3 regions of the Bradyrhizobium sp. 2TAF36 genome follow, and region 3 is predicted to be linked to each of the others. Evidence: riboswitches for the same ligand, from Rfam matches in the RefSeq annotation. Region 3 holds a riboswitch; each other region holds the start of a gene.

Region 1 (2,257 bases), on a different contig from region 3:
GAAATGGCTGATGTCGAAGCGGTAGTCGAGGCCGTTGATCAGCGTGCTGCCGCCCGATCCGTAACCGGCGCGATAGCCGTTGAAGGAATCGTAGGAAGTGAAGGCGTCGTTGACGATTGGTCCGGTGTGCGGCGCCTTGTTCACGTAGTTGATGGCGCCGCCGGTCGCACCGAGGCCCGCCACCAGCGAGTCCGGTCCCTTGATGATCTCGACCTGCTGGAGACCAGCCACGTCCATGGGACGGCCGGTCATGGTCGACGGCCCGATCGGGATTCCGTTGTAGAGCGTGGAGATCTGGTCGCCGGAAAAGCCACGCATCGAGAAGATGGCGGGCGCGCCGGGCGCATCGCCGCCGGTGACGCCGACTGCAGCCTTGGCGACGTCGGTCGTGGTCCGGATGCCCAGGTTCTGCATCGTCTGTTGACCGATGACCTCGACGGTCGCCGGCATCTCGCGCGCCGTGATGCCGAGCCGGGAGCCGACGTCGGTGACGGCTGCCGTATTGAGCGGCGTCTGTACCGGCCCGCTCGGAGCTTGCGCGGCCGGAACGGCGACAGCAGGGGCGCCACGATTGCGTCCCGCGGCGCGCCGGGCCGCGCGCTGCTTCTGAGTGCCGGGGCTGACGGCAGGAGCCTGTCGCGGCGCAGGCGGCGACACGATCACCGGGCCGACCTCCCGGGAGCGGTTGTCCTGCGCCGCGCTTTGCGCGAGCGCCGCGGACGACAAGGACACCGACGAGAGCAGAGTAATCAGGAAAGCACGCGATAACGCTGGCCTTGCGCCAGCACGGAAATGAAGATTTTGCACGACAACGCTCTGCGGCGACGCAAACAAACCGTCACCGCGGTTGCCTTAGTCATCCACCTTCGCCCCAGGCGGCGGATGCACCGGCTACTTGTCCGACATCAGGGCACCCCGCCCAATGCGTTCGCGCGTGACCATGGCTGGTAGCAGGTTTCCTGGCTCGCGGGTCATCGCCTTCGACCACCTTCCCAGAGGCCCAAGCGGGGCTCCAGTGGTTCGTTTGGTCGTCGGCTATCCGCCTACAGTTGCGGGGGCAGCCGCGGAATTGCCCACTGAGGTGGACGCACCGCATTCCCTTGAAGAGTCCTTGCGGACACTACCGATCACGAAACTGGCATCAGGGGATGAGCGCGTCAACATCCGCGCGGGCTGCTGGACGGGCCGGTCGGTCGATGGTGGCCTTGTGTTGCTGTTTTGCACGATAGTCCGAAGGACCGCGTCGAAACGTCCAACCCGGCCTCCGGACGAGCCTGGGTAACGAACGCTTGACCACGATCAATAACTGCCTTTGGTGTCCGAGTATGCTACTGAGGCCGAGTTCCGGCCCGACAAGGTAAGTCGATATTGATGCAGTTCGTCCGTACCATCCTGGCAGTCGCCATCGCCATATCCTTGGCGATGCTGCCGGTTGGCGCGTCCGCGGCGAACCTCGCAATGTCGTCGGATGGCATGCAGACGGCCATGCACATGAGCGGCGACGCCGACATGTCGATGGACGATTGTTGTCCCGACATGAAGGGAACGGGCTCCCATAGCGGCGGCTACAAGTGCGGGATGGGCTTCTGCTGCGTCGGTGGGATCATCGCGCTCGGTGATGTCAGGCCCGTGGCGTTCGAACGTCTCGCCGTCATGGCCAGCACGATGGCTATTCCCCCGGATCAGGTCGTTTCCTTCCGCGGCGGCAGTCCTCCTTTCCGACCTCCTCGAATCTGATCTCGCAAAGCCCGAGACGCGAGCGGCGTGCCTGCTCGCGACGACGACTGACGTGCGCGCTTCACGCGCCACGGCGAAAGATCAATTCATGAGGACAGGACAATGCTTTCCAAAATCAGCACCGCGGCTCTCGCCGCCACCCTTTCGCTTGCCGCTTCCGCCGCGATGGCGGGCGCGGGCGACTACGCCTTCGAGCCCGTCACTCCGCAGATGAAGAAGGGCGAAGACGTCACGCTCGCCGTTCGCCTGACGAACAAGCAGACCGGCAAGCCGATACCGGACGCAGTCATCTTCAAAAGCCGCCTCGACATGGCCCCGGACGGGATGGCCGAGATGGAATCGGCGGTCGCGCCGCTGCCGTCCAGGGAGCCGGGTGTGTACGCCTTCAAGACGGACCTGCCGATGGCTGGACGCTACCAGATGACGCTGTCCGTGAAGGTGCAGGGCGAACCGGAGACCGTCACCGGCAAGGTGATCGTCACGGCGGTCAAGTGAGCGTTCGGGCGCTGCCCGGCGGCGC
Region 2 (2,257 bases), on a different contig from region 3:
CTCGAAGCTTTCCAGCACCGCGCCCATCAGCGACGGTTTCATCGCCGCATATTCACGCGCCCGCGCGGTCGCGATGCGCTTTCCCTGGACGATGATTTGTGCGCCGACATCGGTCTCCGGCTTCAGCAGCACCGGGTTCATGTCGGTGTGCGGCTCGACGCCGGCGGCCAGCGCCTGCAGCGCCTGGGCGCGACCGATCTCGCCGCCGTCGACGGTGACGGCCGCGTTGTTCGACATGTTCTGCGGCTTGAAGGGCAGCACGCGCAGGCCGCGCCGCGTGAAGGCGCGCGCGAGGCCGGCGACGATGAGCGACTTGCCCACGTCCGAGCCGGCCCCCTGGATCATCAATGCGCGCGCCATGGTGTTTTCAGAATCTGGCGTCGTCAGAACTCGACGCCGGCTTGCGCCTTGATGCCGGAGCGGAAGGGGTGCTTGACCAGCGTCATCTCGGTGACGAGATCGGCGATCTCGATCAGCTCGTCCTTGGCGTTGCGCCCGGTGAGCACGACATGCGTCATCGGCGGTTTGTGCGTTTTCAGAAAGTCGACGACCTCGGCGATGTCGAGATAGTCGTAGCGCAGCGCGATGTTGATCTCGTCGAGCACGACCATGCGCAGATTGGAATCTGAGATCAGCTCCTTGGCCTTCGCCCAGCCGGCCTGTGCTGCGGCGATGTCGCGGGCGCGGTCCTGCGTCTCCCAGGTGAAACCTTCGCCCATCGCATGGAACTGGCAGAGCTCGCCGAAATGGCCGGTGAGCAGGCGCCGTTCGCCGGTGTCCCAGGCGCCCTTGATGAACTGCACGACCGCGCAGGGGAAGCCATGGGCGACACAGCGGACGATCATGCCGAAGGCGGAGGTGGACTTGCCCTTGCCGGCGCCGGTGTGGACGATGATGAGGCCCTTTTCGCCGCTCTTGGTCGCCATGATCTTGTCGCGGGCGACCTTGATTTTCGCCATTTTCGCGGCGTGGCGGGCGTCGGTTTCCTCGGCCGTTTGGGTATCCGGTTCAGGCGTCATCTGACAGGGTCCTTCGGCTTGACAAGAGGCGGCCGGGGGCAAATGGTGGCCCGGCGTTGGTTCCTGTCCTATGACAGGCGAAGAGGGAATGCGATAGGGTCCGAATCGACAAGATTCGGCTCCAAACTGCAGCCGCCCCCGCGACCGTGACCGGAGAGATGCCCGAAGCCACTGATCCCCCAGGGGATCGGGAAGGCGGGGATCGAAGGGCCAAAAGCCCTGCTCCGCAAGCCGGGAGACCTGCCAGCGCGGACGAGTTTTGGACCGGCGGACGGGGTGTTCCGCGACGGGGAAACGGACCTTCGGGGGAATGGTCCGTGTGCCTCTTCGCCTCCCGCTGTTTATCCTGGAAGAGGCGATGACCGTCACACTTCACGTCTGTATTACCTGCCGTGCCGGCCAGACGCTCGACGAGGGTGAGACGACGCCCGGCAAGCGCCTGCATGGTGCGATCCTCGACGCCGGCGTGCCCGAGGGCGTCAATGTGGTTCCCGTCGAATGCCTGTCGGCATGCAGCCAGGGTTGCTCGGTTGCGCTCAGCGCGCCCGGCCGCTGGTCCTATGTCTATGGCCGTCTGTCAGAGGCCCATGCGAGCGACGTGGTCGCGGGTGCTGCGGCCTATGCCGCCGCGCCCGACGGCCTCGTGCCCTGGCGCAGCCGTCCCGAAATCTTCCGCAAGCAGTCGCTTGCCCGCATTCCCCCCATTGCCGTGTTGCCGGAGGCCGCCGAATGAACTCGCTCGCAAAAGTCCCTGTGACGGTGGTCACGGGTTTTCTCGGCTCCGGCAAGACCACGCTGATCCAGCATCTGCTCGCAAACCCTGACGGCAAGAAGCTCGCCGTGCTGGTCAACGAGTTCGGCAGCGAGGGTGTCGACGGCGAGATCCTGAAATCCTGCGCCGATGCGAATTGCCCGGAGGAGAACATCGTCGAGCTCGCCAATGGCTGCATCTGCTGCACCGTTGCGGACGATTTCATTCCGACCATGGAAAAGCTCTTGGCGCGGCCGGTGCGGCCCGATCACATCCTGATCGAGACCTCGGGCCTGGCGCTGCCGAAGCCGCTGCTGAAGGCGTTCGACTGGCCGGAGATCCGCTCGCGGATCACGGTCGACGGCGTGATCGCGCTGGCCGATGCCGAGGCTGTTGCCGCCGGCCGTTTTGCGCCGGACCCGGCTGCCGTGGAAGCGCAGCGCGCAGCGGATGGAAATCTCGATCACGAGACGCCGCTGTCGGAAGT
Region 3 (2,257 bases):
GATGTTCTGCTTTGCACTGCTGACGGTGTCATGCGCGCTCGCGAGCTTCGCGCTTGCCTGCGCGACGCCGTTTGCGGCGTTCGCCGTCGTCGCCGCCGCGATGCTGCCGATGCGTCCGGCGCTGCTCGTCGTCACCGGCGCCTGGCTCGTGAACCAGACCATCGGCTTTGGCGTGCTGCACTATCCCATCGATGGCAGCACCATCGCCTGGGGCTTTGTCATCGGTGCTGCCGCGTTGCTGTCGACGGCAGCGGCATCGACCGTTCTCCGCCTGCTGCCGCAGGGCCGCACGCCGCTGATGCTGGCCATCGCGCTCGTCGCCGCCTACGCCGCCTATGAGCTCGCGCTGCTTGCCGCGACGCCGTTCCTTGGCGGAGAGGGCGCGTTCACTGCGGCCATCGTGACGCGCATCGGGCTGACCAGCGCCGTCTGGCTCGCCGGCCTCGTCGCCGCCTGCGAGATCGTCCGCCTGGTCGATCCGTTCGGGCGCGCGATGCGGAACGCGTAATGCTGGATGTGCGTCATCCCAAGGGTTGCGCGAGCCAGGCGGGAACTCCCGCATTCCACAGGGAACACCGCTTCCGGCCCGCAACGAATCGTTGACACCCGGCTGCATATGTCACCACATGTGGGCGTCACGGTTCCGCTGGATCGCAAGATTTAGTGGCTAAGAGGGAAGCCGGTGAACCGCGCGAGAGCGCGGAATTCCGGCGCTGCCCCCGCAACTGTCAGCAGCGAGCTGCTTCCGAACAATCGTCACTGGTGCCTTTCGCGCCGGGAAGACGGGAAGTGGGCGACGACCTGCGAGCCAGGAGACCTGCCGCGACGATCTGAACGTCCACGGGCGGGGTGTCCGGCGGTCGCTTGCACGCACCGCCCGGCAACTCTGCCGCCGGCGTTTCTGCAGCGTCCTTCCTTACAGCCCCGTTCAAACACAACGCGCGCATCACGGGGCCCTTTGATGTCACTCAACCTGCACGACGCGGACACCGCTTCCGCACCCATCGTTCATTTGCGTCCACAATCGCTTGCGCCTGCTTCGAGCGAGCCGGCCATGCAGATCATCCGTCGCAACGGCAAGGTCTCGCCGTTCGATTCCGCGAAGATCGCGGTCGCCATGACCAAGGCGTTTCTTGCGGTCGAAGGCACCAGTGCGGTCGCCTCGCGCCGCGTCCATGAGAGCGTGGAGCAGCTGACGGCCGAAGTCGTCGCTGCGTTGATGCGGCGGGCAGGCGAGGGACGCACCTTCCATATCGAGGATGTGCAGGACCAGGTCGAGCTCGCCTTGATGCGGAGCGAGCACCACAAGGTCGCACGCGCCTATGTGCTGTACCGCGAGGAGCGGTCGCGCCAGCGCGCCGAGGAGGCGGCCGCGGAAGCGACGCCCGCTGTCGCGCCGGCACTTCATGTCACGCTCGCCGACGGTTCGCGCGTTGGTCTCGACACCAAGCGGCTTGCGCTGATTATCGGCGAAGCCTGCGCCGGTCTCGACGGCGTCTCCGCGGCACCCGTGCTCACCGAGACCACCCGCAATCTCTACGACGGCATCAGCCAGGACGAACTGGCGCTGGCCTCGATCATGGCCGCACGCACGCTGGTCGAGCAGGAGCCGAATTATGCTTATGTCAGTGCGCGCCTGCTGCTGGACAAGCTCCGCGGCGAGGTGCTGTCCTATGTCCATGCCGGGCCGACCTTCGCCTCGCAGGCCGATATGGCTGTGCGCTATGCCGAATATTACCCGGCCTACGTGAAGACCGGCATCGCTGCCGAACTGCTCGATCCTGAACTGGCCCGCTTCGACCTCGGCCGGATCGCGGCTGCACTCAAGCCCGAGCGCGACCTGAACTTCCAGTTCCTCGGCCTCCAGACGCTGTACGACCGCTACTTCCTGCACGTCCGCGGCAAGCGGATCGAACTGCCGCAAGCTTTCTTCATGCGCGTCGCGATGGGTCTTGCGGTGCGCGAGATCGACCGAGAGGCCAGGGCGATCGAGTTCTACGATCTGCTGTCATCGTTCGACTTCATGGCCTCGACGCCGACGCTGTTCAATTCGGGTACGCTGCGTCCGCAATTGTCGTCCTGTTTTCTCACGACAGTCTCGGACGACCTCGACGGCATCTTCAAGTCGATCAAGGACAACGCACTGCTGGCAAAATATTCCGGCGGCCTCGGCAACGACTGGACGCCGGTCCGTGGGCTCGGCGCCCACATCAAGGGCACCAACGGCGAGAGCCAGGGCATCATCCCGTTCCTGAAG

Evidence for each region. Region 3 has a riboswitch for cobalamin ahead of AB4Z51_RS09595 (ribonucleoside-diphosphate reductase subunit alpha). Riboswitches for the same ligand answer to the same signal wherever they lie in the genome.
Region 1: it holds a riboswitch for cobalamin, as region 3 does, so the genes downstream of both, AB4Z51_RS16595 (TonB-dependent receptor) here and AB4Z51_RS09595 (ribonucleoside-diphosphate reductase subunit alpha) in region 3, are expected to answer to the same signal.
Region 2: it holds a riboswitch for cobalamin, as region 3 does, so the genes downstream of both, AB4Z51_RS30095 (DUF1636 family protein) here and AB4Z51_RS09595 (ribonucleoside-diphosphate reductase subunit alpha) in region 3, are expected to answer to the same signal.

What each region holds. Positions count from the first base shown of each region.
Region 1 covers NZ_JBFRFR010000026.1:46,057-48,313, reverse strand. Annotated here, with positions in the region: gene AB4Z51_RS16595 (TonB-dependent receptor) at 1-732, opposite strand, end outside; cobalamin riboswitch at 933-1,140, opposite strand; gene AB4Z51_RS16590 (hypothetical protein) at 1,372-1,737, shown strand; gene AB4Z51_RS16585 (FixH family protein) at 1,840-2,232, shown strand.
Region 2 covers NZ_JBFRFR010000059.1:36,709-38,965, forward strand. Annotated here, with positions in the region: gene AB4Z51_RS30085 (cobyric acid synthase) at 1-360, opposite strand, end outside; gene cobO (cob(I)yrinic acid a,c-diamide adenosyltransferase) at 384-1,019, opposite strand; cobalamin riboswitch at 1,060-1,281, shown strand; gene AB4Z51_RS30095 (DUF1636 family protein) at 1,378-1,752, shown strand; gene cobW (cobalamin biosynthesis protein CobW) at 1,749-2,257, shown strand, end outside.
Region 3 covers NZ_JBFRFR010000012.1:182,045-184,301, reverse strand. Annotated here, with positions in the region: gene AB4Z51_RS09600 (hypothetical protein) at 1-508, shown strand, start outside; cobalamin riboswitch at 622-839, shown strand; gene AB4Z51_RS09595 (ribonucleoside-diphosphate reductase subunit alpha) at 962-2,257, shown strand, end outside.